DNA from 3 places in the Cupriavidus sp. HY129 genome. Region 3 is predicted to be linked to each of the others. Evidence: predicted binding sites of a transcription regulator. Region 3 holds the regulator's gene; each other region holds the start of a gene.
What was found. Region 3 encodes FNR, which switches genes on or off when oxygen is low (the NO sensors DNR and NnrR bind a similar motif). Its sites were predicted from a motif close to TTGATNNNNATCAA; they were not measured.
Positions count from the first base shown of each region.

Region 1: the regulator FNR is predicted to act here: its motif matches at 8,001-8,014, upstream of K6G35_RS02760 (DASS family sodium-coupled anion symporter).
Region 2: the regulator FNR is predicted to act here: its motif matches at 4,101-4,114, upstream of K6G35_RS10125 (cation-transporting P-type ATPase).

Region 1 is NZ_CP083254.1:575,779-586,195, forward strand. It holds gene K6G35_RS02730 (formate dehydrogenase beta subunit) at 1-376, shown strand, start outside; gene fdhF (formate dehydrogenase subunit alpha) at 465-3,338, shown strand; gene fdhD (formate dehydrogenase accessory sulfurtransferase FdhD) at 3,355-4,200, shown strand; gene K6G35_RS02745 (formate dehydrogenase subunit delta) at 4,209-4,451, shown strand; gene K6G35_RS02750 (transglycosylase domain-containing protein) at 4,461-5,156, opposite strand; gene K6G35_RS02755 (Ldh family oxidoreductase) at 5,246-6,295, opposite strand; gene K6G35_RS02760 (DASS family sodium-coupled anion symporter) at 6,357-7,880, opposite strand; gene K6G35_RS02765 (tyrosine-protein phosphatase) at 8,216-8,980, shown strand; gene K6G35_RS02770 (acetate/propionate family kinase) at 8,977-10,194, opposite strand; gene K6G35_RS02775 (phosphate acetyltransferase) at 10,218-10,417, opposite strand, start outside.
Region 2 is NZ_CP083254.1:2,241,350-2,251,766, reverse strand. It holds gene bluB (5,6-dimethylbenzimidazole synthase) at 1-91, shown strand, start outside; gene K6G35_RS10130 (universal stress protein) at 215-1,102, opposite strand; gene K6G35_RS10125 (cation-transporting P-type ATPase) at 1,133-3,871, opposite strand; tRNA gene K6G35_RS10120 (tRNA-Val) at 4,488-4,562, opposite strand; gene dnaQ (DNA polymerase III subunit epsilon) at 4,687-5,412, opposite strand; gene rnhA (ribonuclease HI) at 5,435-5,872, opposite strand; gene K6G35_RS10105 (class I SAM-dependent methyltransferase) at 5,891-6,685, opposite strand; gene gloB (hydroxyacylglutathione hydrolase) at 6,698-7,498, shown strand; gene K6G35_RS10095 (transglycosylase SLT domain-containing protein) at 7,636-9,348, shown strand; gene K6G35_RS10090 (glycerophosphodiester phosphodiesterase family protein) at 9,521-10,417, shown strand, end outside.
Region 3 is NZ_CP083254.1:2,048,421-2,058,837, forward strand. It holds gene rluB (23S rRNA pseudouridine(2605) synthase RluB) at 1-1,772, opposite strand, end outside; gene scpB (SMC-Scp complex subunit ScpB) at 1,801-2,709, opposite strand; gene K6G35_RS09275 (sulfite exporter TauE/SafE family protein) at 3,261-4,028, opposite strand; gene fnr (fumarate/nitrate reduction transcriptional regulator Fnr) at 4,114-4,839, shown strand; gene K6G35_RS09285 (hypothetical protein) at 4,923-5,168, opposite strand; gene K6G35_RS09290 (hypothetical protein) at 5,165-5,401, opposite strand; gene ccoG (cytochrome c oxidase accessory protein CcoG) at 5,415-6,944, opposite strand; gene ccoP (cytochrome-c oxidase, cbb3-type subunit III) at 7,000-7,914, opposite strand; gene K6G35_RS09305 (cbb3-type cytochrome oxidase subunit 3) at 7,911-8,078, opposite strand; gene ccoO (cytochrome-c oxidase, cbb3-type subunit II) at 8,083-8,748, opposite strand; gene ccoN (cytochrome-c oxidase, cbb3-type subunit I) at 8,766-10,214, opposite strand; gene ccoS (cbb3-type cytochrome oxidase assembly protein CcoS) at 10,386-10,417, opposite strand, start outside.

The DNA.
Region 1 (10,417 bases), 1.5 Mb from region 3:
CTTCGATACACCGATCGACTACGAGGCGTACGCGGCGTTCGGCGCGGTAGTGGGGCACGGCGGCATCGTGGTGTTCGACGAGACTGTGGACATGGCGAAGATGGCGCGCTACGCAATGGAGTTCTGCGCGATCGAGTCGTGCGGCAAGTGCACGCCATGCCGGATCGGGTCCACGCGCGGCGTCGAGGTGATGGACCGCATCATCGCCGGCGACCAGCCCGTGAAGCACGTGGCGCTGGTGCGCGATCTTTGCGACACGATGGTCAACGGATCGCTTTGCGCGATGGGCAGCATGACGCCGTACCCGGTACTGTCCGCATTGGACGAGTTTCCGGAAGACTTCGGCCTGTCGGGCAAGGCTGCGAAGGCAGCCTGAACGCGGCCTGAGCGCGGCAATCAGAAAAAGCACGACGCGCTCCTCAGGAGCGCGCGACCTCACAGCAGTGAAAGACGGGAGACATCCCTTGAACGCTCGAGACGATTTCGACTACGGTACCCCGGCCAGCGACGCCGAAACGCAGGTTACGCTGGAAATCGACGGGGTATCCGTCACCGTGCCAGCTGGCACCTCCGTGATGCGCGCCGCCGCCGAGGCGGGCGTGGGCGTGCCGAAGCTCTGCGCCACCGATTCGCTGAAGGCATTTGGATCGTGCCGCCTGTGCCTGGTGGAGATCGAAGGCCGGCGCGGCTATCCGGCTTCGTGCACCACGCCCGTCGAAGCAGGAATGAAGGTGCGCACACAAAGCGAGAAGCTCGGCGATCTGCGCCGGGGCGTGATGGAACTCTATATCTCCGATCACCCGCTCGACTGCCTGACCTGCCCGACCAACGGCAACTGCGAGTTGCAGGACATGGCCGGCGTGGTGGGCCTGCGCGAAGTGCGATACAACGATGGCGCCGGCACTGCCCCGCCGATCGCCACGCACACGCATCTGGCCAAGGACGAATCGAATCCGTACTTCACGTATGACCCGTCCAAGTGCATCGTCTGCAATCGCTGCGTGCGTGCCTGCGAGGAGACGCAAGGCACGTTCGCGCTGACGATCAGCGGCCGGGGCTTTGATTCGCGTGTGGCGGCCGGCACCAGCCAGCCGTTCATGGAGTCGGACTGCGTGTCGTGTGGCGCCTGCGTTCAGGCGTGCCCCACCGCCACCCTGACGGAAACGTCGGTGATCCAGCTGGGCCAGGCATCCCACAGCAAGATCACCACGTGCGCGTACTGCGGCGTGGGCTGCTCGTTCAAGGCCGAGATGAAGGGCAACGAGGTCGTGCGGATGGTGCCTTACAAGGACGGCGCCGCCAACGAGGGCCATGCCTGCGTGAAGGGCCGTTTCGCGTGGGGCTATGCCACGCACAAGGACCGCATCCTGAAGCCGATGATTCGCGCCAGGATCACCGACCCGTGGAGGGAAGTGTCGTGGGAAGAGGCGATCGGATACGCGGCCTCGCAGTTCCGGCGCATCCAGGCGGAGCACGGCAAGGATTCGATCGGCGGTATCGTTTCGTCGCGCTGCACCAACGAGGAAGGCTATCTGGTGCAGAAGCTCGTGCGAGCCGCGTTCGGCAACAACAACGTCGACACCTGCGCACGCGTCTGCCATTCGCCCACCGGCTACGGCCTGAAGACGACCATCGGCGAATCGGCTGGCACGCAGACGTTTCGCTCGGTGGCCAAGGCCGACGTGATCATGGTTATCGGCGCCAATCCGACCGATGGGCACCCGGTGTTCGCCTCGCGCATGAAGCGTCGCCTGCGCGCCGGGGCCAGGCTGATCGTGGTGGACCCGCGCCGCATCGACCTGGTGGAATCGCCGCATATCCGCGCCGACTATCACCTGCAGTTGCGTCCCGGTACCAATGTGGCGGTGGTGACGTCGATCGCGCACGTGATCGTCACGGAGGGGCTGCTGGCCGAGCAATTCATCGCCGAGCGTTGCGAGGACCGCGCGTTCCAGCAATGGCGCGATTTCGTCGCATTGTCCGAGAACTCGCCTGAGGCACTCGAAGCGGAGACCGGCGTGCCGGCCGAACAACTGCGCGGCGCGGCCCGCCTCTACGCCACTGGCGGCAACGCCGCGATCTATTACGGCCTGGGTGTGACCGAACATGCGCAGGGCTCGACCACGGTGATGGGCATCGCCAATCTGGCCATGGCCACCGGCAACATCGGTCGCGAAGGCGTGGGCGTCAATCCGCTGCGCGGCCAGAACAACGTGCAGGGGTCGTGCGATATCGGCTCGTTCCCGCATGAACTGCCGGGCTATCGTCATGTGTCGGACTCGACGGTGCGCGGCAGCTTCGAGGCCGCGTGGAATGTCGAGATCAACCCCGAGCCCGGTCTGCGTATTCCGAACATGTTCGAAGCGGCAATCACCGGATCGTTCCGGGGTCTGTACTGCCAGGGCGAGGACATTGTCCAGTCCGACCCGAATACGCAGCACGTGGCCGAAGCGCTGTCGTCGATGGAGTGCATCGTCGTGCAGGATATCTTCCTGAACGAAACCGCCAAGTACGCGCACGTGTTCCTGCCGGGTTCGTCGTTCCTGGAGAAGGACGGTACGTTCACCAACGCGGAGCGCCGGATCTCGCGCGTGCGCAAGGTGATGCCGCCGAAGGCCGGTTACTCGGACTGGGAGGCAACGATCCTGCTGTCGAACGCGCTCGGCTATCCGATGCACTACAACCATCCGTCCGAGATCATGGACGAGATTGCGCGCCTCACGCCCACGTTCGCGGGTGTCAGCTACAAGAAGCTCGAGGAACTTGGCAGTATCCAGTGGCCGTGCAATGCCGAGGCCCCGGAGGGCACACCGACCATGCACGTGGACACCTTCGTGCGCGGCAAGGGCAAGTTCATCATCACAAAGTACGTGCCGACCAGCGAAAAGGTCAACCGGAAGTACCCGCTGATTCTGACTACGGGGCGCATCCTGTCCCAATACAACGTTGGCGCGCAGACACGGCGCACGCACAACGTGCATTGGCACGACGAGGACCGGCTTGAGATCCATCCGCACGATGCGGAGGAACGCGGGATCAAGGATGGCGACTGGGTCGGGATTCAGAGCCGTGCCGGTGAAACCGTGCTGCGAGCGATCGTCAGCGAGCGGATGCAGCCCGGCGTGGTCTACACGACGTTCCACTTCCCCGAGTCCGGCGCCAACGTGATCACGACCGACAACTCGGACTGGGCCACCAATTGCCCGGAGTACAAGGTGACGGCCGTGCAGGTGATGCCGGTGGCGCAGCCCTCCACGTGGCAGCGCAACTACCATGCCTTCAACGAGGAACAGCTGGCACACCTGCGCGCGGCCGGCGAGCCCGCACCGACGCGATGAACCAGGGAGCACGGCGATGAAGCGAGACATGCCTGACGAGAACGGCCTGGGTGAAGCTGGAGTATTGCCAGTGCAGCACACGCGTGTGGTCACGCGCTGGCGGCAGGGCGCCGCCTCCGCCGAGATCGATCATCTGGCCGAGGAAGTGCCGGTGGCGTTCGAGTACAACGGCATCTCCCACGCGGTGATGCTGGCCACGCCGGCGGACCTGGAGGATTTCGCGATCGGCTTCAGCCTGACCGAGGGCGTGGTCGACAGCGCGCGCGACATCTACGGCATCGAGGTGGAAGCCGCCGAGAATGGCGTGACGGTGAAGCTGGAGATCGCCAGCGCCGCGTTCGTCGCGCTCAAGAGCCGGCGCAGGGCGCTGGCGGGACGTACCGGTTGCGGTCTCTGCGGCACGGAATCGCTCGAGGAGGTCATGCGCGCGCCGCGGAAGGTGCAAAGCGCCGCGGTGTTCGATCCCGTGGTGTTCGATGATGCCTTCGCCGCGCTGCACAAGCGGCAGGCGCTGCTGCGCGATACCGGGGCCACACACGCGGCAGCGTGGTTGCGGGCAGATGGCGACGTATCGCTGGTGCGCGAGGACGTGGGCCGCCACAACGCGCTCGACAAACTCGCCGGCGCGCTGGCGCAGGGCGGCGAGGACGTGAGTCGTGGCGCCGTGATCGTCACCAGCCGCGCCAGCTACGAGATGGTGCTCAAGACGGCCTCGATTGGCGCGGGCATCCTGGCGGCGGTGTCCGGATCAACGGGGCTGGCTGCGCGTCTGGCCGAATCGGCGGGTGTCACGCTGGCCGGTTTCGTGCGCGGCGGCAGCCTGGTCGCCTACTCTCACCCCCAACGACTCAAGCTTGCGTAGGGTCTTTCATGCATATCGACAATCTGGTCAAGATGGCCAATCAGATCGGCACGTTCTTCGAAGCGATGCCAGATCGAGATGAAGCGCTGGGTGATATCGCCAGCCATCTGAAGCGGTTCTGGGAGCCACGCATGCGGCGCGCGCTGCTGGCCCATATCGACACGACGGGCGGGGAAGGGCTCGATCCAATCGTGCAGGCCGCCGTGGCGCGTCATCGCGACAAGGTGGCGGTGGCGCAGGCGGCCGCGTGACGCGCGAGCCTATTTCAGCCGCAGTGGTTCTAGCAGTGCGGCATCGTACTGGGCGCGCGTGATGCGGCCCAGTTCCAGCATCCGCAGCAGGATGTAGGCCTGGCGCTGGCGAGCGCGGCGCGGGTTGACCACCGGGTTGTTGGCGGACGGCGCCTTGGGCAGCCCGGCCAGCATCGCGCATTCGGCCAGCGTGAGACGGTCGACCGGTTTGCCGAAGTAGGTCTCGGCAGCCTCACCGAAGCCATACGCGCCCTGGCCAAGGTAGATCTTGTTCAGGTAGATCTCCAGGATTTCATCCTTGCTCAGTGCGTTTTCGATCCGGTACGCCAGCAGGATTTCGTAGAGCTTGCGCGTGTAGGTCTTCTGGCGCGACAGATAGAAGTTACGCGCCACCTGCATCGTGATCGTCGACGCGCCTTGCGAGAGGTCGTCGGAGAGATTGGCGATGCCGGCGCGCATCGCGCCCACATAGTCCACGCCGTCATGCAGGTAGAAGCGGTCGTCTTCGATGGCGACCACGGCCTCGGGCAAGTTGTGCGGGAAATCCGCGATCTTCACGTAGCCGGGCGAATCGCGAAATGCCGTCAGCGCGTCGAGGGACGGCAATTGCCGATTCGCCATCACGATGACGAAGGCCAGCAGCAGGGCGCCACCGATGGTGGCGAGCAGAACGAATTTGACGAGGGCGGACCAGAGACGTTGCATGGCGCGTATTGTGCCATTGGCGGCTATCGCGTCTGGGAAATCTCTGATGCTCTCCTGTCTCCGGTCCGTGCGAAGCGTGCTTCAACGGCCTACGCCGCCGGCATATCCACCCCGAGATCCCCCGCCAACGCTGCCAGATGGCTCCAGATCTTCGGATTGATCTCCAGATGCGTTGCCGCAGCGGCGCGATGCATGGCCTCGTACTCGCCCGGATACTGCACCTGGTCGAAACCCGGTGCAGGCGGCGTGTCGTGCAGGTAGCGCACGAAGGCCTCTACCTCGTCCCGTTCCCAGTTGATGCCGAGATCGAGTTCGGGATTCAGCAGCACCGCGAACAGGTTGTTCGTGGCCACGCCACCGCGCGGGTTGTCCGGCTGGATCGTGCCGCCGCCGGACAACACCCCGGCCAGCAGTTCCGCCACCACGCCGAGGCCGTAGCCCTTGTGCGCGCCAAACGGCAGCAGCGATCCCGGTTGATCGTCGAACATGACCCCCGCATCGGTAGTCGGGTTGCCTTCGGCGTCGATGATGCTGTTCTCCGGCGCGGGCTCGCCTTTCTCCGCCAGCACGCGTGCCTTGTTGATGGCGATGGCGCTGGTGGCGATATCGACGACCAGCGGCGGTCGCCCGTTCGGCATCGGCCCGGCAAAGCAAAGCGGATTGGTGGTGAGCCGTGGCACGCGGCCGCCGAAGGGCGCGACCACGGGCGGCCGGTTGATCACGTTGGTGAAGCTCAACAGCACGAAGCCCGCGCTGGCCACCATCTCGCCATAGTGGCCCATACGGCCAAGGTGGTGCGATTTGCGCAGTGTCACGATGCAATGACCGTGCTGGCGCACACGTTCGATGGCACGCGCCATCACGGTCTTGCCGACGTGCTGGCCAAAGCCGCCGTTACCGTCGAACACCATCAGCATGTCGCGGTCGAGCACGCACGCGGCGCGGCCGGTGGGGTTCACGTTGCCGCTCTCGATGGCTCGGCGGTAGTTCGGCAGGATCGACAGGCCGTGGCTGACGTAGCCGCTGCGGTCGGCTTCCACCAGGTGCTCGGCCACGTCATCGGCGATATCGGCGGGCACACCCTGCGCCGCCAGGATACTGCGCGCGAACTGCCGCGCGCTGTCTAGGGTAATTTTCATCATCGTTGGGGGCGAAGGTTTGGGGGCGCTTATGTCAGCGGCGAGATTGCATGTTTTCCGGTCAGATCCAGCCAAGCCAGCGCCAGTACGTCGACGCGAACAGCAGCATTAGCAGATACCCAATGATCGTGGTCGGGATGCCGATGCGTGCGAACTGTCGCCCGTTGAAGGTATCGGTCCCCAGGCAGACCATGTTCTGCGGCGCGTTGATGGGAAGGATGAAGCCGAAGCTGACCGTGAAGCCGAGCAGCATCGTCATGCCGACCTTGTTCATGTCACCGGGTATGGTTTGCAGTACCGAGATCAGGATCGGCAGCATCGCGGAGGTCAGCGCCGTGGCGCTGGCAAAGCCGAGGTGGATCAGGATCAGGAATGCCGCCAGCACGGCAAAGACCAGCAGCGTGCCGTGATTGGCCAGGCCGGAATGCGTGACGACGAACTTGCCGAGCCATTGACCGGCCTGCGTTGTCAACAGCGCGGTGCCCAGACTGATACCGACGCCGAACACGATCAGCGTGCCCCAGGGCGTACGTTGCTGCATCGTCTTCCAGTCCATCACGCCGATGCGCGGCAACATCAGGATTACCAGGCCGACGAACGTGATCGACGCCGTATCGAACTTGTGCAGCTTGCCCTCGGTGGCCCAGAACAGCAGCAGGCCGATGGCGACGGCAGCCAGGCGCTTCTGTGGGCCGGTCATCGGACCCAGCGCGGCCAGCTCACGCTGCACGGCTTCCTTGCCGCCCGCAATCGCGTCGGTTTCAGGCGGTAGCAGCCAGCGCACGAGGAAGTACAGCACGATCGACATCGCGATGGCCCAGGGGGCGCCGGCAATCAGCCATTGCAGCCAGGTCACGCGTTCGCCGAGCAGCTTGTCCATGAAGCCCGCGGTCAGCAGGTTCTGTGCGGCGGCGGTCTGGATACCGACGTTCCAGACGCTGGTGGCCTGGGCGACCATGATCATGATGCCGGCTGCGATGTTCGACTTCTTGTCGACGCCGAATGCGGCGATCACGCCCATCATGATCGGCACGGTACATGCGCTGCGCGCGGTGGCGCTCGGCACCACCAGGCTGAGCAGGATCGTGACGGCGATCGTGCCGATCAGGATGCGCCGGGTACTGGTGCCGATGGCCGACAAGGTGACCAGCGCGATGCGCCGGTCCAGTCCGGTCACGGTCATGGCCGCCGAGATGAACAGCGCGGCGGCGACGAGGGCCAGCGCGGTGTTCGAGAAGCCCGCCAGGGCCATGCCGAGTGCGCGCGACGTGCCGTATAGCGTGTTGGGGTCATTGACCATCGGCGAGAAGCCGATCAGGCCTGCCATCAGCGACGTGATCATGATGGCGCTGGTCTCGTAGGTCACCGCTTCGGTAATCCACACCACGACCGCGAATGCCAGGATGGCCAGCATGCGCTGACCGGCCACAGGCAGGTCGGCCGGCATCGGAATCAGGAGCACCGCGATCAGCACGATCACGGCGGCATATAGACCCCAGTGGATGTTGAGCTTGGGCGCGGCCGGGATGGCCGTCGCGGCGGTGGGGGCGCCGGGGGCGGCAGGAGGTACTTGTGATTCAGGCATCGTGGAATCCCCATGTTGGATCAGCCTGTCGGTCGCGTCGTATCGCAGGATCGCCGCGGCCGACATGGGCTCATTATGTGAAGCCAAGGCCGATGTGCCAAGGTGCCGATGACGGCGCAATTGCTGGATATCAACTCACTGCGATGTCAGGCTTCGATGCCGGCAATGGGGCCTTGTGCGGATCGAGTGAGTGTGATTGCGCGTGGATGGGCGTATGAGCGGCACGGAAGCATGAAGCCGTACGTGGCACCTGTCCTTCGATGCGGCGATCTGAAATAATTGAAGTCGATGTTGAACGTTTTTGGAAGGCGTGCATGACGGCACGCGGATGTGAAATGACCAACAATATGAATCACGACGCACGTCCCTCCTTGGGGCTGGAAACGATCCCCAATGCGCGTGACCTTGGCGGACTGGCCGGTTTGTCCGGCCGTCGCGTCAGGTCGGGCAAGCTCTATCGCAGCGCGAATCCCGCGCTGGCCTCGGCCGCCGATCTCGATCGCCTGCATTCGCTCGATCTGGATATCGTCGTCGATTTCCGGTCTCCGGGCGAGAAGTCGCCTGCCGAGGCCGCTTTCGGCGAGCGCTTTCACTGGCTCGCGGTGCCGGTGCTGGAGGGTAGCATGGCGATGGATGTGCTGGTGCCGCGCCTGCGTGCAAGCACGCCCACGCAGATGCGCGACTTCATGCTCGATGTGTACCGCGATTTTCCGGTGCGCTACCGCGAGGCGTTCGGCGCGTTCCTGCGCCATGCCGAGGCCGGCCGCACGCTGTTCTATCACTGCACCGCAGGCAAGGACCGCACAGGCTTTGCGTCGTTGCTGTTGCTATCGGCGCTTGGCGTGTCGCAGGACGAGATCGTCGCCAATTACCTCGAATCCAATCACTGGAATCGTCGCCTCAACGAAGATGTGCTGGCGCGCGTGGCCCCGATCGGGGTCGACGCGGACGTCATCACGCCGTTGCTCGAAGTGCGGCCCGAGTACCTGGAAGCATCGATGGATGCGATTGCGCAGGCCTACGGCAGTGTGGAGCAATTTCTTGCCGATGACCTGGGCATCGATGTGGGGCAACTACGCGGGCACTACCTCGAAGATTAGCCGCCGTTTAGCAGGATCTTCGCGGTCGAGAGAGCGATCATGCCTTCCTCGTCCGTCTGCAGCGCCAGCACCGGCACGCGGCTTGTGTCGCTGCTGATGCGTTGGCAGTTGTCGCCATTGGCCGCGGCATCCAGCGAGATGCCGAAGAGATCGGTGAGGTGCGCGCAGACGCGTGCGCGCACGTCCGGCGAGTTGGCGCCGATACCAGCCGTGAAGACCAGTCCATCCAGGCCACCCAGCGTGACGGCGAGCTTGCCGATTTCCTGTGCGGCGCGATAGGCGTAGAAGTCCACGGCCAGCTTCGCGCGCGGCGTATCGCTGGCCAGCAGCGCGCGCATGTCGCTGCTGACGCCGGAGATACCCTTCAGGCCCGATTGCCCATAGAGCATCGTCTGGATTGCGTCGGGCGTCATCCCTTGCGCCGCCAGCCACAGCACCGCACCGGGGTCGATCGTGCCGCAGCGCGTGCCCATCGGCATGCCGTCCAGCGCCGTGAGGCCCATGGTCGATTCCACGCTCTTGCCGCCGCGCATCGCGCACAGGCTCGCGCCGTTACCGAAGTGGGCAACGATCACGCGGCCCTCGGCCAGGTCGGGCGCCACCTGCTTGAGCCGGCGCGCGATATACGCGTAGGACAGCCCATGAAAGCCGAAACGCCGGATGCCCTGCTCGTAGTACTCGTAGGGTAGCGCCATCAACTGGGCCATCGGATCGTGCCCGGCGTGGAACGCGGTGTCGAAGCACGCTACCTGCAACAGGCCGGGCGCGGCGGCCCGCACCGCGCGGATCGCCGTCAGGTTGTGCGGCTGGTGCAGCGGCGCAAGTGGTACCAGCGCATCGAGCCTGGCGATCACGTTGTCGTCGATGCGCACGGCGTCGGCAAAGTCCATCCCGCCATGCACCACGCGATGGCCGATCGCTACCGGCGGCGTGTCGCGCAGGCCTTCCTGCAGCCTGGCCTGGATCAGGCGGAACGCCGCATCGTGATCGGGCACCTGCTCCACGGGAAAGCGCTCGTCGGCGACGACGGTTCCATCGGCCAGGCGCCCCTCGATATGCGGCGCCACGCCGATCCCTTCGATCTGGCCGTGCGCAAGCTGCGCGGGCAGGACTTCGACGTCCTCGTGGGCAGCCTCCGGCACGGAGAAGATGGAAATCTTGACGCTCGATGAGCCGGCGTTGACGACGAGGATGACAGGGTGAGCAGTGGCCACGCGGCGAATCTCCTTAAGTGGCTTCAGACCTTGACGGCTGCCTCGGTGGCAACACGGCGTGCATGGGCGATGAGCACGGCGATCGCGCAACTACCAATGCGCGCGCGCACGCTGTCGGCGCGGCTGGTCAGGATGATCGGCACGCGCGCGCCAAGTACGATGCCAGCCGCTTCCGCACCGGCCAGGAACGTGAGCTGCTTGGCGAGCATGTTGCCGGCTTCGA
Region 2 (10,417 bases), 190 kb from region 3:
CCCGCTGCAGGAGATGTTGTGGGCGTCCCCGGACCTGCCGCCTGCCTCTGGTTCTGGTTCTGGTGGCGGGGAGCAGGTCGGAGGCGACTGACAGCGGGAGGCGACCGCTTGCGGCATGGCGTGGCTACCGCAAAGGCTCCCGACCGTGAGAACGTCGCGGACATCGATGTTGCTGACGCTCCGTCTGGCCGGGTTGCCTTTTTCCCCGATACCTTCAACCCACCGAGCGCGGCCGGGGCACGACCATTGAGTCGCAGGGCAGGCAGTCGAGCAGTTTTGCGGCAGTGCTGCCCAGCAACGCGCCAGTCAGGGCATCGCGACCCTGCGCGCCCATCACCACCAGGTCGACATCGTGCTGGCGGACGTGCTGGGTCAGGTGCAATTCCAACCCACCACGCACGATCAGCGGTGTGACGCGCGTTCCAGCGGGCAAGGCGGTGGCGGCGATAAACGCGTCGTACTGCGCGCGCTCCTGCGCTTGCGCGGAGGCAGGCTGCGGTTGCGTGTCGGTCAGCCCCGCGAAAGGCGGCAGGTAGGCATGAAAAACCGTCAGTTCGCATCCCGGAAAAAGCTGCGCCGCCGTCAGCAGCGCATTGCGCGAGGCTTCGGAGAAGTCGGTGGCCACAACAATCCGGCGGTAGGGCGCGTGCGGGCGATTCCGCACTATCAGCAACGGCTGCGCGAGCGTGCGCGCCAGGCGCTCGACGCTAGAGCCGAGCAGGAACCGGCCAAGCAGCTCATACCGCGCAACGCCGGTGACCACCAGGCCGACGCCGGAAACGGTTGCCATGTTGCGGATCGTCTCCGAGATATCCCGGGACTTCATGATTCGCACCTCGGCACGTACGGGGAGTCCGGCCAGGTCACGATCGATCTGTCGGCGGGCGATATGCAGGGCATCGCCGTCACCGCCGGTATCGGCAGCCCAGGCCAGTGCCTGGTCCGGGTGCGCGGCGGGGTCGAGCACATGGGCCACGATCAGTTCGGCCTTCCATGCCTGGGCCAGTCCCGCTGCACGGTCCAGGGCGCGATCGCAGCGTGGGCTCAGGTCGGTGGCCAGCATCAGGCTTGCGGGCGGGGAGGTGGCGGGGAGAGTCGTCATGGGCATCTCGCTAATCGTTCAATGGCAGGTTCAATCGGCAGCCAGACGCTTACCAGCCGGTTTGCGTCGGATCAGGATCTTTTCGAGTTCGGCGACGCAGAACACCAGCAGGCCGGCGCCGATCACCTTGCACCACTCCAGCGCGGACAGGTCGGTGGAATCAAACACTGCCTGCATCAGTGGCAGGTGCGTGTAGGCTAGCTGCAGCGGCACGCAGGCGGCAATGGCCAGCAGCACATACGGGTTGCCGAACAGCCCCTCGCGGTTGAGCACGGTCTTCAGGATATGCCGACTGTTGAGCAAGTAGAACATCTCGGCGGCCACCACTGCGTTGACAGCCATCGTGCGCGCGGTTTCCAGGCTGGTGCCGTCGGATAGTTCCCACAGGAACAGACTGAGCGCCCCCGCCATCATCAGGATGGATACCATCGTTACGCGCCAGACAAAGAAGCCCGACAGCAGCGTTTCTCCAACCGGGCGCGGTGGCTTCGCCATGATGCCGGCCTCGGCGGGCTCGAAGGCGAGCGCCAGTCCCAGCGTGCTGGACGTGACCATGTTGATCCAGAGTACCTGGGCAGGGGTGACGGGCAATGGCAGGTCGAACAGGATCGCGGCGATCACGATCAGCGCCTCGCCGCCGTTCGTCGGCAACATGAAGAGGATGAACTTCTTCAGGTTGTCGTAGACCGCGCGACCCTCGCGCACCGCGTGGGCGATCGACGCGAAGTTGTCGTCGGCGAGCACCACGTCGGAAGCCTCCTTGGCCGCCTCGGTGCCCTTGAGCCCCATCGCGACGCCAACGTCGGCCCGCTTGAGCGCGGGCGCGTCGTTGACGCCGTCTCCGGTCATCGACACGACCTGGCCACCGTCCTGAAGCGCGCTGACCAGGCGCAGCTTGTGCTCTGGGCTGGCGCGCGCGAATACGTCCACTTCCATCGCCACCCGGCGCAGTGCGGCATCGTCCATCAATGCCACCTCGCTGCCGGTCAAGGCGGGCTTGCCGACGCCGATCGCCAGTTGCGCGCCGATCGCGCGTGCCGTTTCGACGTGGTCGCCGGTAATCATCTTGACCCGGATGCCAGCGTGGTGGCACTCGTTGACGGCACGGATGGCTTCCTCGCGCGGGGGATCGATGATGCCGACCAGCGCCAGCATCGTGTAGCCGGTTTCCATATCGGAGAACGCGAGCTTGTCGCCCACGGGCGCCGCGCGCTTGCAGGCCAGGGCGAGCAGGCGAAGGCCCTGCGCTGCGGTGTCGGTCGCCATGCGGCGCCAGTAGTCCACGTCCAGCCGGTGCTCCCCATCGAGATTCCACTGCCGCGCGCACATGTCGAGGATGCGCTCGGGCGCACCCTTTACCAGGATCCACGGCGCATGATTGGCATCGTGGTGGTAGGTGGCCATGAAGCGGTGCTCGGATTCGAAGGGGATGGAATCGAGCCGATGCCAGCCGGATTCCGGATTCTGCTGCTCCACGCCCGCCTTGGCGCCAGCCACCAGCAATGCACCTTCGGTCGGGTCGCCCTCGACATGCCACATGCCGTCGTCATTGCGCATGTTGGCGTCGTTGCAGAGTACGCCGGCGCGCAAGGCCATGACCAACGGCGCGCAACTCATGGGATCGACGACGTGCCCGTCGATGCTGAAGTCTCCCACCGGCGAATAACCGACGCCCCCGACATCGAATACATGGCCCGCGCAGACCATGCGCTGCACGGTCATCTCGTTGCGCGTCAGTGTGCCGGTCTTGTCGGAGCAGATCACTGTCACCGATCCCAGCGTCTCCACCGCCGGCAGGCGCCGCACGATGGCATGGCGCCGGGCCATGCGCTGCACGCCGAGCGCAAGCGTGACGGTCATGATCGCCGGTAGCCCTTCGGGGATGGCGGAGGCTGCCAGCGCCACGGCCATCATGAACATGTCTGCTGCGGAGTGGCCACGCCAGAGGATGCCAGCCACGAACACCACGGTGGAGAGCAACAGGATGGCTACCGCCAGACCGCGTCCGAAACGATCGATCTGCCGTACCAACGGTGTCGACAGGCTTTCGATGCTGCTGAGCATCTCATTGATCCTGCCCAGTTCCGTGGTGCTACCCGTTGCGACCACGATGCCGGTCGCCTGGCCGTAGACCACCAGCGTGCCGGAGTACGCCATGTCGAAGCGATCGCCCAGCGGCGCGTCTTCCGCTACGGGCGCGACATTCTTTTCCACGGGCAGCGATTCGCCGGTGAGCGCGGCCTCCTCGACCCGCAGTTCTTTGACCGAGGTCAGGCGCAGATCGGCGGGCACCCGGTCCCCCGAAGCCAGCGCGACCACATCGCCCGGCACGAGATCCGCAGCGGCGATCTCGTGCCGCTGGCCGTCGCGAATCACGAACGCAAGCGGGGCGAGCATGGCGCGGATGGCATCAATGGCGGCTTCGGCTTTGCCTTCCTGGATGAACCCGATGACGGCATTGATCACGACTGCCACGAGCAGCACGGCCGCATCGACCCAGTGTCCGAGAATCGCCGAGACGATCGACGAGCCGAGAATGATGTAGAGGAGGATGTTGTGGAACTGCAGCAGCAGCCGCATCAGCGGGCCGCGGCGCTTGGGTGGCGCGAGACGGTTGGGACCGTACTCGTCCAGTCGACGGGAGGCTTCGGCTGCGCTCAGACCGGCTGCGCTGGTCTGCAGGGCCTGCCCGACCTGTGTGTCGGTGAGCGTGTGCCAGATGGGTGGCGATTGGTTTTCGGTGTCGTGGCTGGCAGGAGGACCAGTCATGTGGAGTTGGGGCCTTTTTCTGCAACCGGGCGGGCCGGTTTCGCGTTTCGATCGGAGGCGCGCATCGCCTGGTCAAGCCGCAGGCATCTTCTGGGGAGCCTGCGACACGGCGACGGCCTGACGGAGAAAGGGCGTATCAGATACTAGCTTGCTTCGATCACGCCCCGATGACAACACCTTGGAAGGCACTGCACATCTCTATTTCAACATCGCTTGGCGCTTGAGGGGGATGATCTCCATCAAAGTGATTAAGACACTCCTTGGCAAGTTGGGGCAGAGCAGTGCCACCGTTCAGCGGGGCATTCGGAGCTGTCAATCCGCCAGGGGCGCGCGACACCTGCAGGCTTGGCGCGAGTCGGTGAGCCTCATCCGGGATGATCAAGCGGCAGCGTCGCAAGGTATGTACTTGCCGAAACGACAAGAATCACCAGCCATGATCGGCTGGTCGAGAGGGCGGGTAGGGCGTCGACGTTGTCGATAGGCGTTCGATGGGCCCAGTGTCGTGATCCGTGAAGGACGGCGAATACCGTCGGTCATCGACAGACAACAAAAAACCCGGAAAGCTCGTCAGCGATCCGGGTTCACGGCAACGTTAGGCGTTGCAAGCCACAAATTTTGGTGGGTGGTACAGGGATTGAACCTGTGACCCCTGCCGTGTGAAGGCAGTGCTCTACCGCTGAGCTAACCACCCATGCTGCTTCGTCATCGTTGCTGCTGATGTCGTGCAGTGGAGAAACGAGATTATGCCGATGGGCCGGTATCTTGTAAAGCCCTTTTTCGAATTTTCTTCGAAATCCCTCGGGAGGCGCCGGGCCCTACTGAGTGGCGGCTTCGGCAGGGGAGGCATCCTGCCAGACCGTCTTGCCGCCACTTGCCTTGTCGAGTTCCTTGAGCACACCCATGTGCGCCGAGATTTCTTCCTCGGAGGCCAATAGCACGGGCAGCGTCATGGCGGACAGGTCGGCGGTGCTACGCGTCTCGCCATCCGTGGCGGCGCCGTCGAGCATGTCGATGACCAGTGAGTTCTGGCCGCGCGTCATCGCCAGGTAGACCTCGGCGAGCAGTTCGGCATCGAGCAGTGCGCCGTGCAGCGTGCGATGGGAGTTGCTGACGCCCAGTCGGTCGCACAGCGCATCCAGCGAGTTGCGCTTGCCCGGGAACATCTGGCGGGCTTCACGCAGCGTATCGATCACGCCGCTGGCGTGCTGGCGGAACGGCGGCAGGTCCAGGCGCTGGAATTCCATATCCAGGAAGCCAAGGTCGAAGGGCGCGTTGTGGATGATCAGTTCGGCGTCCTGCACGAAGTCACGGACCTCGTTGACGATCTCGGCGAACTTGGGTTTGTCGGCCAGGAAATCGAGTGTGATCCCGTGCACCGCGATGGCATCCTCGTGGATGTCGCGCTCTGGATTGACGTAGAAGTGGAGGTGGCGGCCTGTCAGGCGGCGATTCACCAGTTCCACACAGCCGATTTCGATCAGGCGGTCGCCTGTTGCGTGATTGAGGCCGGTGGTTTCGGTATCGAGGACGATTTGTCGCATGGGCAGGATTGTAAACGACGGCTCAGGTATTGATCGATGCCACCCCCCGATTGGCCAGCGCATCCGCGCGCTCGTTGCCGGGGTGCCCGTTGTGACCACGCACCCAGTGCCACGTGATCTGATGAGGTTTCTGGGCTTCATCCAGTACCTGCCAGAGGTCGGCGTTCTTGACCGGCTTCTTGTCCGCTGTCTTCCAGCCGCGCGCCTTCCAGCCGTGAATCCACTCGCTGATGCCTTTCTGCACGTACTGCGAGTCCGTATAGATATTGACGATGCATGGGCGCTTGAGCGCGCGCAGCGCCTCGATGACCGCCATCAGCTCCATGCGGTTGTTGGTGGTGGGGCTTTCGCCGCCGAACAGTTCTTTCTCGTGGCCGCCGGCGACGAGCACGGCGCCCCAGCCGCCGGGGCCGGGATTGCCCTTGCAGGCTCCGTCGGAGTAAATCGTGACTTCTTGCATGGATATAAGGTGATGGTCCTAGCTGTCCTGGCCGGGGGTCTTGCCGTGCGTGCCCGTGGGCGTGGCAACCGGAGCCGCTACTGGCTTCAACGCCGACTTGGGTGTTTTCCAGGCCGGGCCCACCAGGCGGATATTCTTGACGCGCTTGACCGCCGAGATCATATAGACCGCGCCGAAGATCGGCCACCAGCGGTCGCCGGCCTTCTCCATGAATGCCGCGCGCTGCAGCCAGCGTTCCGTGCGATAGGGCGGGCAGTAGCAGCCGAAGCGGCCCCGGATGATCTCGAACCCGAGCAGCTTGAGCCAGTCCTTGATTCGCACGAACCCGATGGTTTGGGCGTCACTTGGCAGGAAGGGCATGGCGCCAAGGCGGTTCAGGCCCTGCCGCGCGCCCCACAGGCTCATCGGGTTGAAGCATGTCACCACCACGCGCCCTTCGGGCATCAGCACGCGCGAGACTTCGCGCAGCACTTCGTGCGGGTCTTCCGAGAATTCGAGGACGTGCGGTAGCGTGACGAGGTCGATGCTCTGCGTGTCGAAGGGCAGTTCGTCGAACCGGCACAGCAGTTGCCGCGCATCGGGATGGGTCTCCCTTGGCCCGTGCGGGCCCGCGCGGCCGTCCAGCGCCAGCGCCGAGAACGGCATCCGGTTCTCGCGCAACGTGTCGATGGCGGGCAGGCCGAACTGCACCGCGTGATAGCCAAAAATGTCCGCTACCGTCCGGTCATACTGCTGGCCTTCCCACTCGAGCACGTACTGCCCGGGTGGCGAGGCTAGCCATTCTTCCCAATCTATAATCGGTCGGTTGGACATAGAGGAGCACGCATGTTGAAAGTGGAGCCGATTCCCGCCTTTCAGGACAACTATATCTGGGCAATCCACGACGGGCATAGCGCGGCCGTGGTGGACCCAGGCGAGGCCGCACCGGTCGAGCAGTTTCTGGCGCAACGCGGGCTGGCACTGGGCGCTATTGTAATCACCCATCACCATGGGGATCACCAGGGTGGTGTATCAGACCTCCTCGCGCGTCATCCGAGTGGGCCGAACGGCGAGCCACTGCCGGTGATCGGCCCGCAGGGCGAGCGAATCGCCCACCGGACGCAGGCCGTGCGCGAAGGCGACACGGTCACGCTGCGTCATCCGGCAGTGACGTTCCGGGTACTGGATGTACCCGGCCACACCGCGGGCCATGTGGCCTATGTCGGCGACCTGCCCGGCGCCGGCCCCGTGGTGTTTTGTGGCGACACGCTGTTCGCCAGCGGCTGCGGGCGCTTGTTCGAAGGCACGCCGGCCCAGATGCTGGCATCGCTGGACAAGCTCGCGGCACTGCCCGGCGACACGCGCGTCTACTGCGCCCATGAGTACACGCGCAGCAACGTCCGCTTTGCCCGGGCCGTCGAGCCGGCCAACCCGGATCTGGCGGCGTGGGCGGCGCGGGTGGATACCCTGCGCGAGGCCGGCACGCCTACGGTGCCAACGACCGTGGCGCACGAGCGCGCGGTCAATCCGTTCTTGCGGTCCCGCGAGTCCGCCGTCCGCCAGGCTGTGCGGGCGCAGGGCGGTGACGTGAGCGATGACGCGGCGGCTTTTGGTGCGCTGCGCGGCTGGAAGGACGGCTTTCGTTAACGCGGATGGGACAATCCGGTTGCGGGCTGGGCGAGGACAATTGACTCAAATTGCATCATGGGGAAAATCTCATTGACGCGAGGGGGGCTTTTCCATAGCATCAGGCCAACTTTTTGGCGTCACTTTCAGAGAACTTAATGCGATTTGGTCGATTTCTGGCGGTAGTTGCGTGTGCCACGCTGCTTGCAGCCTGCGCCAGCACACCCACACCGCCCGCCGGCGAATTGTCCGGCACGCCGACCGCCCTGGAATCCGGTCCGAAGAAGGACCCGCTCAATACCCTCAACAGCACCGGTCGCGCCGGCACGTTATCCCGTTCTACCGTCGTGAATGTCGACCAGTCCAGCGTGGACTGGCTGCGCGGGCCGTCCAGCGATATCTGGGACCGCATCCGCAAGGGTTTCGCGATGCCTGACCTGGAAGGCACGCTGGTCGATGATCGCACGCAGTGGTACGCGGCCCGCCCTGACTATATGGAACGGATGGTGGGCCGGTCGAGCCGCTACCTCTACCACATCGTCGAGGAACTCGAGCGGCGCAAGATGCCGACCGAGCTGGCCCTGCTGCCGTTCGTGGAGAGCGCATTCAATCCCCAGGCGGAATCCACGGCCAAGGCCGCCGGCATGTGGCAGTTCATCCCGAGCACGGGCAAGACGTACAACCTCAAGCAGAACATGTTCCGCGACGAGCGGCGCGACGTGCTGGCATCGACCGACGCGGCGCTCGACTATCTGCAACGGCTCTACGACATGTTCGGCGACTGGCAACTGGCGCTGGCCGCCTACAACTGGGGCGAAGGCGCCGTGTCGCGGGCCATCGCGCGCAATCAGGCCCGGGGGCTGCCCACGGACTACGCCAGCCTGACCATGCCGACCGAGACGCGCTATTACGTGCCGAAGCTCCAGGCGGTCAAGAACATCATCGCCAACCCGGCCGCGTATGGCGTCAGGCTGCCCGAGATTCCCGATCATCCGTACTTCGTGACGGTCACGACCTCGCGGGATATCGACGTGGCGCTGGCGGCCAAGCTGGCCAATATGCCGCTGGACGAGTTCAAGGCGCTCAATCCGTCGTTCAACCGGCCGGTGATCCTGGGTGCGGCCAATCCGCAGATCCTGCTGCCGTTCGAGAACGCCGAGCGCTTCCAGTACAACCTCAATACCTATCGTGGCGGGTTGTCGAGCTGGACGACGGTGACCGTGGATAGCCGGGAACGTGTGGAGTCGCTGGCTGCGCGGCTTAATGTGGATGTGGACACGCTGCGCGAGATCAACCGGATTCCCAAGGGGATGCGCCTGAAGGCCGGTTCGACCGTCATGATTCCGCGTACCGAGCGCCACGACCAGGACATCAGCGCATCGCTGGTCGATACGGCCATGCTGGCCGTGGAGCCGGATGTGCCTGACGCCAAGCGCGTTGTGGTGCGGGCGGGGCGCAAGGATACGGTGTCCACGGTGGCGCGTCGCTATGGCGTGTCGGTCAAGCAGGTGCAGTCGTGGAACAAGCTCTCCGGCAGCAAGCTTGTTGCCGGACAGAGTCTGGTGCTGATGCTGCGTCCGAACTCCGCCGCCGCCATGCGGGCGGAGCGCGCCGGGGACGAAGACGAAGCGCCAGCCAAGGCCGCGCCACGTGGCAAGTCGGGTGGCAAGACACAGGCCGTGGCAAAGTCGGAGAAATCCGATAAGGTCGAGAAGTCGTCGCGATCAGCCAAGGCCGAACCCCGCAAGCGGGTGGTGGTGGAGACCTCGCCGCACGGTTCCACGAGCAAGTCGTCGGCCAAGTCCGCCACGCGTGAAAGCAAGCCGTCGCCGACGCCAGCGACCAAATCCAAGTCGAGCCGCGCGCAGTAGCACCTGCGCGCGCGGCGACCTCCTGACGCCGCGAAATTCTGGCAACCCGGTTCCACGCTAGACGCTGGGCCGGGGACGCGCCGTGCCTCCGTCATGCAAATTGATGGGCATCAAGAACGTAGTCGGCGAAGGGTGGCAAAAGGGCAGTCTGATCCACCAATGGAACTGCCCGATGTCCTTCCCCAAAACCGTCTGTTGCCTGCCGATTCTCTTGGCGTGTCTTGGCGCGTCATGCGAGCGCGCGCAGGAGGATGACGAACCCGATTACCCTCTGCCCAAGCTCGTGGCGCATCGCGGTGGCACGGCGGATCGCCCGGAAAACACGCTTGTGGCGATCGAGTCGGCATTGCGCCAACGTGCCGACGTGATCTGGCTGTCGGTGCAAACGAGCCTCGATGGCGTGCCGGTGCTGTACCGCCCGAGCGACCTGTCAGCGCTGACCAATGGATCGGGCAAGGTGGCCGATTTCAGCGCCGCCACGCTGGCGACGCTCAATGCCGGCTGGTCCTTCGCCGAAATGGGTTCGGATGGCGTGAAGCGCTACCCCTATCGCGACAGTCCGGTCGGCATTCCCACGCTGCAGCAGGCATTGCGTGCCATCCCGGCCAACGTGCCGATCATTCTTGACATGAAGTCGATGCCGGCGGCGGCGCAGACGGCCGCGGTGGCCGCGGTGCTGGATGCCGAAGACGCCTGGAGCCGCGTGCTGATCTACTCGACCGAGGCCGACTACCAGAATACGTTCGCAGCCTGGCCACGCGCGCGGCTGGCCGAGGCGCGTGACGTGACCCGGCGTCGACTGGTCTCCGCAACGCTTGGCCAGCGCTGCGATGCGCCATCCGTTTCAGGTGTGTGGGCGGGATTCGAGATGCGGCGCAACGTGGACGTGGTTGAGACCTTCACGCTCGGGGAAGGGCATTCGCCGGTTCAGGCGGTGCTTTGGACCAAAGCCTCTGTCCATTGCTACCGGTCGAAAGTGGCGGCCAACCTCGTGGCATTCGGCGTAAATGATCAGGCTGACTATTGCGAGGCAAAGCGTTTGGGGCTGGACGCTGTCATGGTAGATTCT
Region 3 (10,417 bases):
CCTGCGTTGCCCGCATTGCCAGCGTTTCCGGCCTTGCCACCCCGCCCGCCGCGACCACCACCGGCGCCGGGGCCTCGCAGGCCACCGCCCATCCCGCCGCCAAACTTGGTCGTGTGCGATGTCAGCGGCGCAGGGCCGGACGGAATGTATCCCATCGAGGTCTGCATCGGGTCAGGCTGCCCACGGCCCGCACCCCCGGCATTACCACCCCGGCCACCGCTCTTCTCGTAGCGCGGCAGACCATCCATGCCGGTGTGCATCGGCATGCCCGCCAGCGCTGCTTCTTCGCGCTGCTTGCGGCCGCCAACCTTCGTCACACCCTTGCCGCCGCTCTGGGCTTCCTTGGACGGCGCCTTCAGTCCAATGTTGGCCATCAGGCCGCGCACATCCGTCGGATCCAACTCTTGCCAGCGACCGCGCTTCAAGCCGCGCGGCAGCAGGAACTGACCATAACGCGTGCGGATCAGGCGCGACACGGTCAGACCAACGGCCTCGAACATGCGACGCACTTCGCGGTTACGGCCTTCGGTCAGCGCCACGTGATACCACTGGTTCACACCCTCGCCACCGCCATCGGCGATCCGCAGGAAGTTTGCCTCGCCATCATCGAGCTGAATGCCATGCAGCAGTCGCTGACGATCGGCTTCGGCCAGTTCGCCCAGCGTGCGCACTGCGTATTCGCGCTCCACGCCATAGCGCGGGTGCATGAAACGGTTCGCAATATCGCCCGACGTGGTGAAAATCAACAGCCCTTCGGTATTGAAGTCGAGGCGGCCGACCGCGACCCACTTGCCGTTCTTGATGCGCGGCAGGCTATCGAAAACGGTCGGACGGCCTTCCGGATCCGACTGGCTGACGATCTCACCGGAAGGCTTGTGATAGAGCAGCACGCGTGGAGGCTTGGTCGTCACCTTGCGGTGAATCAGCTTGCCGTTCACGCGGACCTGGTCGGTCGGCAGAATACGCTGGCCGATGTGGGCAGGCAGACCATTGACCGACACACGCCCCTGCAGGATCAGCTCTTCCATCTCGCGGCGCGAGCCAAGTCCACCCTCCGCCAGGACTTTGTGCAGCTTGGGCGCGTCGTCGTCAGCGGACAGTTCGCGCACCGGCTTGGCCTTGGTGCGCGGCACGATCGTGTCTTCCTGATCGAACTGCTCGGAAATCACGAAGCGGAACAGATCCTCGCCACCGGCAGCAGGCTTCGCGCCGCCCTTGCCGGCTTGCCGACCGGGCTTGTCGCCCTGGCGCTGCTCGACACGCTGGTCGCCCCTGTCAGCACCCGGCTTGCCACCAGGCTGTTGACCCTTGCGCTGACCGCCCTTGTTACGGCGACCCGGCTGTTGCGAGGCTGGCTTGTTGTCGCCATCTACCAGCGCAGCCTTGCGTTGCGGCTGCTGACGGCGCTTGCGAGCCCCTTGCGCGGACTGATCCGATCGCGGCTGCGCGTCGCCACCTGCCTCCTCGGCACCGGCAACTGCTTGCGTATCGGCGGCCGGCGCCGGCTTGCGACGCCCGCGGCCACGCGCGGGGGCAGCGGCCGGCGAAGCATCGCCGCCTTCGCCAGACGACGAGGGCTCGGCATCGTCGCGCCCCGTTTCCCGGCCATCGCGGTCCTGCGCCGACTGGCGACGGGAAGCCACTAGATTGCGCAGGCCGCGGCGCAGCCCCTTGCGGCGGGGCGCGCCTTCGGCGCCGTTACCCTCGGGGGCAGCGCCGGTGTCGCCCGGCACGTCCGGCTGGCGGACGTCTTGCTCAGCGGAATCAGACAAAGTATTCACTATCGATGTTGCATGTTGTTCAGTTGGACACGCGCTCGTCGTCGTCCTCGGTCGCCAGCGGCATATCACCGTCGGGGGCCGGAACTGCGGCGTCTTCCTGCGAGGAAGACTCTGTGTCCACATGGAATCCGTTGGCCAGAGCCACCGGCGCGTCATCGCCTTGCCCATCACCCTCGGGCAACTGCGCGACGCTGTCGTTCTGTTCGTTTTCATTGCCGGCGGCATCGCTCGCGCCACCGGACAGATCTTCGGATTGCGGCTCGACCGACAACTGCTCAACTGCCGGCTCACCCGTCTCAGCCACTTCTACGGTGGCCTCCGAAAAGGCCTCCTCGTCACCAGCAGGCGGATTCGCCGTCGCGACCGCTTCGAAATCGATGGCCTGCTGATCCAGCAGAGCCGCCTGAGCCTGGGCCTGGGCATCCTCGAGCGGCGGCAACTCATCCAGCGAGCGCAGACCAAGATCATCCAGGAATGCCTTGGTCGTTGCATACAACGCGGGGCGACCAGGCACGTCCCGGTGACCGATGACTTCGATCCAGTCCCGGTCCTCAAGCTTCTTGACCACCTCCGTGCTGACCGTTACGCCCCGGATCTCTTCGATGTCACCGCGCGTCACCGGCTGGCGATACGCGATGATCGCTAGCGTTTCCATCACGGCACGCGAGTACTTCGGCGGCTTCTCCGGGTTGAGCCGATCAAGAAACTCGCGCATCTCGGGGCGGCTCTGGAACCGCCAGCCGCTGGCCAGGGCCACGAGCTCCACCCCGCGCTGCTGCCAGTCGTTGCGCAGCTCTTCGAGCAGAACCCGGATGGTGTCGGCACCGACGTCGTCGGCGAACAACCGTCGCAGATCACCAACGCGCAATGGCTCCTGCGCACAGATCAGCGCGGTCTCGAGGACGATCTTCGCCTCTTGGGTATTCATGTGATTGTGTGCAGCCTGTCTTTGCACCTGCTTCTGGACGAATCCTGAAGCACTGGAGATTGCAGATACAGCGAGGCCTGAGCCACCGCCATCTCATCGCGCAGCCAACTCGCAGCTTTTCGCAGCGGAGCCGTGCACCTCATTTTCTTTGCATCGAATTGCCGGGTCGTTCCGGCAGGAGATCGTCCGGGGCTGACAGACTACGCCAGTCAACGGACCTCTTGCGTCGCACCCTCTCCCTTTTGGGGTGGACATTCACCTGGACAATCAGATCGCCAAGGCGGCAAGAAACAATCGATATCGGCCCAGGCAACTTCGCCTGGCACCAGCGCCACCTCTCCACACAGCCCCATCGGACTTTGGAACCAGATCTTGTGAACCGGATGAACTGTGGGGACGATCCCGGCAAGCCAGACCTGCCCAGACCCCCTGGGCACACATCCCAGATCGGGAATGCAGCCCCGGCGACGCCACGAGCGCATCGGAGCGCGATACCGTGGTTTTCGCGATTGTATGGCATTCCAGCCCCGCCCTGCAACCAGCAAAAAAGTCTAGAACACGACGCAGAAGCCGTGATTGGCCAGCGTATCGGGCAGCCAGACGGCGCGTGCGACACCCAGCGCCCCAAAACCGATCACAACAAGCGCGGCGCCCACTCGAACGCCGGGGCGGCGCGACAGTTGCCGCAGGTAGCCCGACAAACCCGAGATCACCAGCAGGTTGGGCAGCGTCCCAATGCCAAAGGCCGCCATGACAAGTGCTCCAGATGGCGCATTTCCAGCCAACAAGGCCAGCGCAAGTGCGCCATACACCATACCACAGGGCACCAGCCCCCAGGCCAACCCCATCCCATAGCGCCGCATGATGGGCGCGTGCCGACGCAAGCGAAGCGGCATCTGCATGCCCAGCGACGCGACGCCCCGGACGACATACGAGGCAGCCCGCGCCGCCAGCCGTTCGAGCCATGCTGCACGCATGACGCGGCCCCGCAACAACCACACCCCGGTCAGAACCAGTAACAGGCTGCCCGCGCCATAGAGCCAGCGCTGCACTGGAAGGTAGTCCTGCTTCCAGACTGTCGCACCCACCGCTCCCATCAGCGCCCCAAGCAGCACATAGGTCGTGAGACGCCCGGCGTGCATGACCAGCAGTTCCAGCCACCAGTGAAATCGCGAGCGATGCACGAGGCTAACGACCGCAACAGCCCCCCCGGATTGCCGTTGCTCGACGGCAATGGCAATTCCTCCGCACATGGCGGCGCAATGCACGCCACCAAGCAACGCAAGTGTAAAGACACTGAAAAGCACACCAAATGGCAACTGTTCCTCGCTTCTGCGTCACATCACGCTGTAAAATGCCTGCATCGCGCCTCCATCGCAAGCGCATTCATGCGAGCACCATCAATTGCTTACCTCCATTCCCGTCACCGAGATGTCTCCGCGTTGCTCCACTTGCGCCATGGGCCAGCTTTGCCTTCCCGTGGGCATGTCGCAACAGGACCTCGCAAAGATGGACACGCTCGTACAGGAACGCGTTCGTGTTCACAAGGGCGAAACGCTCTATCGCATGGGCGAACCACTTACCGCAGTCTATGCGATCCGCTTTGGCACATTGAAGACCCACGTGACCATGGAGGACGGACGCACGCAAATCACCGGCTTCCATTTGCCCGGTGAGGTCGTCGGGCTCGACGGCCTCAGCGAGATGCAGCATGCGTCCGACGCCACCGCGCTCGAGGACACAGAGGTCTGCGTCGTGCGATTCGATGACCTGCAATCGCTGTCCGGCACGTTGCCTTCTCTCCAGCAGCAGTTCCTGAGGCTGATGAGCAAGGAAATCTCGCAGGACCAGATCATGCTGATCACTCTTGGCTCGATGCGTGCCGAAGAGCGCCTGGCAGCATTTCTCGTCAACATGTCCGAGCGCCTGTCGATGCGCGGTTACTCGTCGAGCGAGTTCGTGCTGCGGATGAGCCGCGAAGAAATCGGCAGCTATCTTGGCCTCAAGCTCGAAACCGTGAGTCGGCTCTTTTCTCGATTCGCCGAAGCCGGCCTGATTCAGATTCGCCAACGACACGTGAAACTCGTGGACATGGAAGGCATCAGGCAGGTCTATAGCCGAAACTGCTAACGGGCATCGTGGCCAGGAAAACGGCCGTATCGGGAGCAGATCTCCCGGTGCGGCCGTTTTGCTTTCTGCCAGCACTCGAGCCATTACTCGAGTTCGTCGGTCTCCTCGAGCTTGGTTGGCATGGTGTAGAGCGTCAGCCCACTGGACAATGCGCAAAACAACCACGCCACCAGGAAGCCAATCGTGTAGACCGCCTCACGAGACGCTTCCACCTGGTGCCCGAAGAACGTGAGATCGCCCGGATCAACGACCGAAAACACGGTGGCGGTGGCCGCTCCGCCCATCAGAAACGCCGGCCAAAGTACCCACATCAGCCAGCGGAGTCTCATGGGCGCCTCGCAGCCGGCGACGCTACATGCTCCGCCCCCGTTTTCTCCACGACCAGGCCATGACGCTCCACGCCGGAAATCGGCAAATCCGGATGCGTGTTGGCAAGCCAGATGGTCACGCCGCAGCCAATAATTGCAAGCAACGGACCGCTCATCAAAAGCCACGGCCACGGTTCCCTGTACCAGGGCTTGGACTGTTGGGATGTCATTGCGCTCTCCTTGTTTGCTGCCATTTCACCCTCAGCATCACAGATTGCGGGGAACAATGAAACTCGTGGATTGCCTGATATGCGCGTCTCGGCCGTCCTCGCCCTCCGCCGTCACGGTTACGTTGATCTTGTGCGTGCCCTCCTTGGCATCGTCGATCGGCACGCGAATGCGAATCGGCAACAACCGGTTGGACGTTGGCTGCATGGCCTCGGCGGACTTGTCATACTCGACCGTCAGTCCAGTCAGATCGTCGCCCTCAGCCTGCACGCGAATCCGCATCGGCGCTTCCGTGGTGTTGATCACCTGGAGCCGATAGACGTTCTCGATCCAGCGGCCCTCCACTTCCCGGCCCAGCGCGCCGCGATCCCGAATGATGTCGACCTTGATCGGCGACCGCATTGCCAGCGATGCGACGAAGCCCGCCGCCAGAACCAGCCAGATCAGCGTATAGATGATCGTGCGTGGTCGCAGCAGCCGTTTGCGCGCGTCGGATGTCGTCAGGGACTTGCGCATGGCGTTTTCCGACGTGTATCGGATCAGGCCGCGCGGGTACTCCATCTTGTCCATGACGAGATTGCACGCGTCGATACAGGCGCCACAACCGATGCACTCGTACTGGAGGCCATCACGAATATCGATACCGGTCGGACACACCTGCACGCAGATACTGCAATTCACGCAATCGCCAATACCAGCCGCATGGCGATCGGTCTTGCGGGAACGGCTACCACGCGGCTCCCCACGACCCACGTCATAGGTCACGACATAGGTATCGCGGTCGACCATCACGCTCTGGAAACGCGCATAGGGGCACATGTACTTGCACACCTGCTCGCGCATGAATCCGGCGTTGCCCCAGGTCGCAAATGCGTAGAACAGCATCCAGAAGCTCTGCCAGGGTCCTAGCGTGAAATGCAGGACCTCGCTACCAAGTTCCCGAATCGGTGCGAAATACCCGATAAACGTGAAGCCCGTCCACAGTGCGATCAGCACCCAGAGCACATGCTTGGTCGCCTTGATTCGCAGCTTGCGCAGGCTCCAGGGATCGCCGTCGAGTCGGATCCGCGCGATGCGATCCCCTTCGACATGTCGCTCGATCCACATGAATATCTCTGTGTAGACCGTCTGAGGACAGGCATAGCCGCAGAACAGGCGTCCCGCGATGGCGGTGAACAGAAATAGCGATAGCGCAGAAATGACCAGCAGCACAGCGAGATAGATCACATCCTGCGGCCACAGCACGAGACCGAAGATGTAGAACTTGCGCGCGCCGAGATCGAACAGCACGGCCTGGCGATCATTCCACTGCAGCCAGGGCGTTCCGTAGTAAATCAACTGCGTCAGGATGACCAGCCACACGCGCCAGCTCGAAAACGCGCCAGAAGTCGAGCGCGGATAGATCTTGCGGCGGACCTCGTACAGCGCTTCCTCGGTGGTCTCGGCCCCCTTGGGGGGCGGCGCGGGACGCCAAGTGTTGCCGTTACGATCGCTCGCCGACTGGCTTGCAGACGGATCGTTCGAGGCGTGATCGTCCGAGTGATCGGGGGCGTTAAGGGGCGCGCTCATCGTGTTGCCCTCACGCCCCGGTGGGCGGCACGCCGCCCGGCCCCGGGGCAGTTAGTCATTTTGCAGCGCCTCCCGTATTTGAGAGACCCCACACATATGCGGTCAGCATGCGGATGCGCTCAGGCGTCAGAATCTCCTCGTGCGCCGGCATATGACCGTTATGTCCCTTCAGGATCGCGTCGACGATCGTCGCTTCCGAGCTGCCGTACAACCACGTGTTGTCGGTCAGGTTCGGCGCGCCGAGTGCCTGGTTGCCCTTGCCGTTGGCGCCATGGCAGGCCGCGCAGGTCGACTTGAACGTGCTTTCGCCACGCGATGCGCGAATCGGATCCGACGACAGACCAGACAGCGAACGCACGTACTGGGCAGTATCGCCGGCCTGCTTCGCATCGATCGTGCTGGCAAACGATGGCATCACGCCATTGCGGCCCTTGGTGATCGTCTGCTGGATCGTCTCCGGCTCGCCACCGTAGAGCCAATCGTTGTCGGTCAGGTTGGGGAAGCCTCGGCTGCCACGCGCATCCGAACCGTGGCACTGCGCGCAGTAGTTCAGGAACAACCGCTGGCCGATCTCGCGTGCGTCAGGATCCGCCGCCACCTGCTTGATATCCATGCTCAGATACTTGGCGTAGATCTGGTGCTGCGTTTTCTCGGCGGCCTCGCGGTGAGCGGCAAGCTCGCCCTGCGTCGAGAACTTGAGCATACCGGCGTACGATCCCAGGCCCGGATACAGCGCCAGGTAACCAAGACCGAAGATGCAGGCCAGCAGGAACATCCACATCCACCAACGTGGCAGCGGGTTGTTCAGTTCGCGCAGGTCACCATCCCAGACATGACCGGTGTCATCAGTGGTGCTGACACCTTTCGGCATCTTGCGTTGGGAAAACAGCAGCCAGACACACCAGACGATCCCGATGAGCGCGATGGCCGCGATGTAATAACTCCAGAAATCGGAAATGAAATCGCTCATGGCTGTGGGTTCCGGCTTGTAGTTGTGGTTTCGTCAGGCAGGGCAAACGGCAACATCGCCGATTCCTGATTGGCGGCCTGGCGGCCGCCCGACCATGCCCACCAGCAGATGCCAATGAACGTCAGCATCGACACGACGGTTGCAATTGCGGTCACGATCGCCATGGCATCACTCCTTCGCCGGCGCCGGAGCCGCCGCCGAGTCAACGCGCACGTTGCGGCGATTCAGGCCCAGCCCCTGCAGATACGCCACCAGCGCATCTTCTTCCGTCTTGCCTGCCAGCTCTTCAGGCGCACGAGCAATCTCTTCGTCCTTGTACGGCACACCCAGACGCTTCAGCGCGTGCATGCGTGCCTGGATGTCGTTGGTGGGCAACTGCGTCTTCTCCAGCCACGGGTACGAAGGCATCACCGACTCGGGAACCACATCACGCGGATTGCGCAGGTGGATCCGCTGCCAGTCGTCCGAGTAACGGCCGCCAACACGCGCGAGATCTGGACCGGTACGCTTCGAGCCCCACAGGAACGGGTGGTCATACACCGACTCGCCCGCCGTGGAGAAATGGCCATAACGCTCAGTCTCCGCCTGCAGGGTACGCACCTGCTGCGAGTGGCAACCAACGCAACCCTCGCGGATGTAGATGTCGCGCCCCATCAGGCGCAGCGGCGAGTACGGTGTGATGCCCGGATCGGGCTCGGTCGTCGAGTGCTGGAAGAACAGCGGCACGATCTGCACCAGGCCAGCGATGCTGACCACGATGATGGTTGCAATGATCAGCCAGCCGACGTTCTTCTCCAGCGTTTCGTGGGAAAAGAATCCTTGTTTTTGAGACATCGTTCGGTCCTCGGCGATCAGTGGGCGGAAGCCGGCAGGTTGGCCGGAATCGGAGCGTCAACCGCAGGCTTGCCAATGATGGTACGTGCCACGTTGTAAGCCATGAGGATCATGCCGCTCAGGAAGCACAGGCCACCCAGCAGACGGATCAGATAGAACGGATACTTTGCCTTGACCGCTTCGACGAACGCATAGGTCAGCGTGCCATCAGGCTGCGTGGCGCGCCACATCAGGCCTTCCATCACACCGGCGATCCACATCGAGGCGATATAGAGCACGACGCCGATCGTCGCAATCCAGAAGTGCCACTCGATCAGGCGCGTGCTGTACATCTCCTTCTCTCCGAACAGGCGCGGAATCAGGTAGTAAAGCGAGCCGATCGAGATCATCGCGACCCAGCCCAGGGCACCCGAGTGCACGTGGCCGATCGTCCAGTCCGTGTAGTGCGACAGCGCGTTCACGGTCTTGATCGACATCATCGAGCCCTCGAACGTGGCCATGCCGTAGAACGACAGCGCCACCACCAGGAACTTGAGAATCGGATCGGTACGCAGCTTGTGCCAGGCACCGGACAGCGTCATGATCCCGTTGATCATGCCGCCCCACGACGGAGCCAGCAGGATCAGCGAGAACACCATGCCCAGCGACTGCGCCCAGTCAGGCAGCGAGGTGTATTGCAGGTGGTGCGGACCCGCCCACATATACGTGAAGTTGAGCGCCCAGAAGTGGACGATCGACAGGCGATACGAGTAGATCGGACGCTCCGCCTGCTTCGGGATGAAGTAGTACATCATCCCCAGGAAGCTGGTGGTCAGGAAGAAGCCCACCGCGTTGTGGCCGTACCACCACTGGATCATCGCGTCCTGCACGCCTGCATAGGCGGAGTACGACTTCCACATCGACACCGGCATTTCAATGTTGTTGACGATATGGAGGATGGCGATCGTCAGAATGTAAGCGCCGAAGAACCAGTTCGCCACGTAGATGTGACGGGTCTTGCGCTTGATGATCGTGCCGAAGAACACCACCGCGTAGGCAACCCAGACCAGCGTGATCAGGATATCGATCGGCCATTCGAGCTCGGCATACTCCTTGGAAGAAGTAATGCCCATCGGCAGCGTGATCACCGCCGCGATGATGATGGCTTGCCAGCCCCAGAACGTGAACGACGCCAGCGGGCCGCAGAACAGCCGGGCCTGGCAGGTGCGTTGCACGACGTAGTACGACGTGGCGAACAGCGCGCTACCGCCAAATGCAAAGATCACCGCATTGGTGTGAAGCGGTCGCAAGCGACCGAACGATAACCACGGTGTATTGAAATTCAGATCCGGCCAGATCAATTGCGCCGCAAGCAGAACGCCTACGGCCATGCCAACGATCCCCCAAACCACGGTCATGACGGCAAACTGCCGCACGACTCCATAGTTGAAGGTGTCGGCGCGTGAGGACGCGGTGGTGACAGCCATTCAGACCCCCAATGCAAAAAGTAAAAATAAACCTACTGACGGTGTGACTTTAGAAAATCGGCTTACAAGTCGCGTTGACTTTCATCAAGCCACCAGCATCCCTTGCGAACTGCTTGCATTAATTCCGGTCAATGCGCGTTCGCCGCAACGGTCACCTATATGCCTTGACATTCAAGGCTTGTCGTTGTCGAGCAGAATTGCTT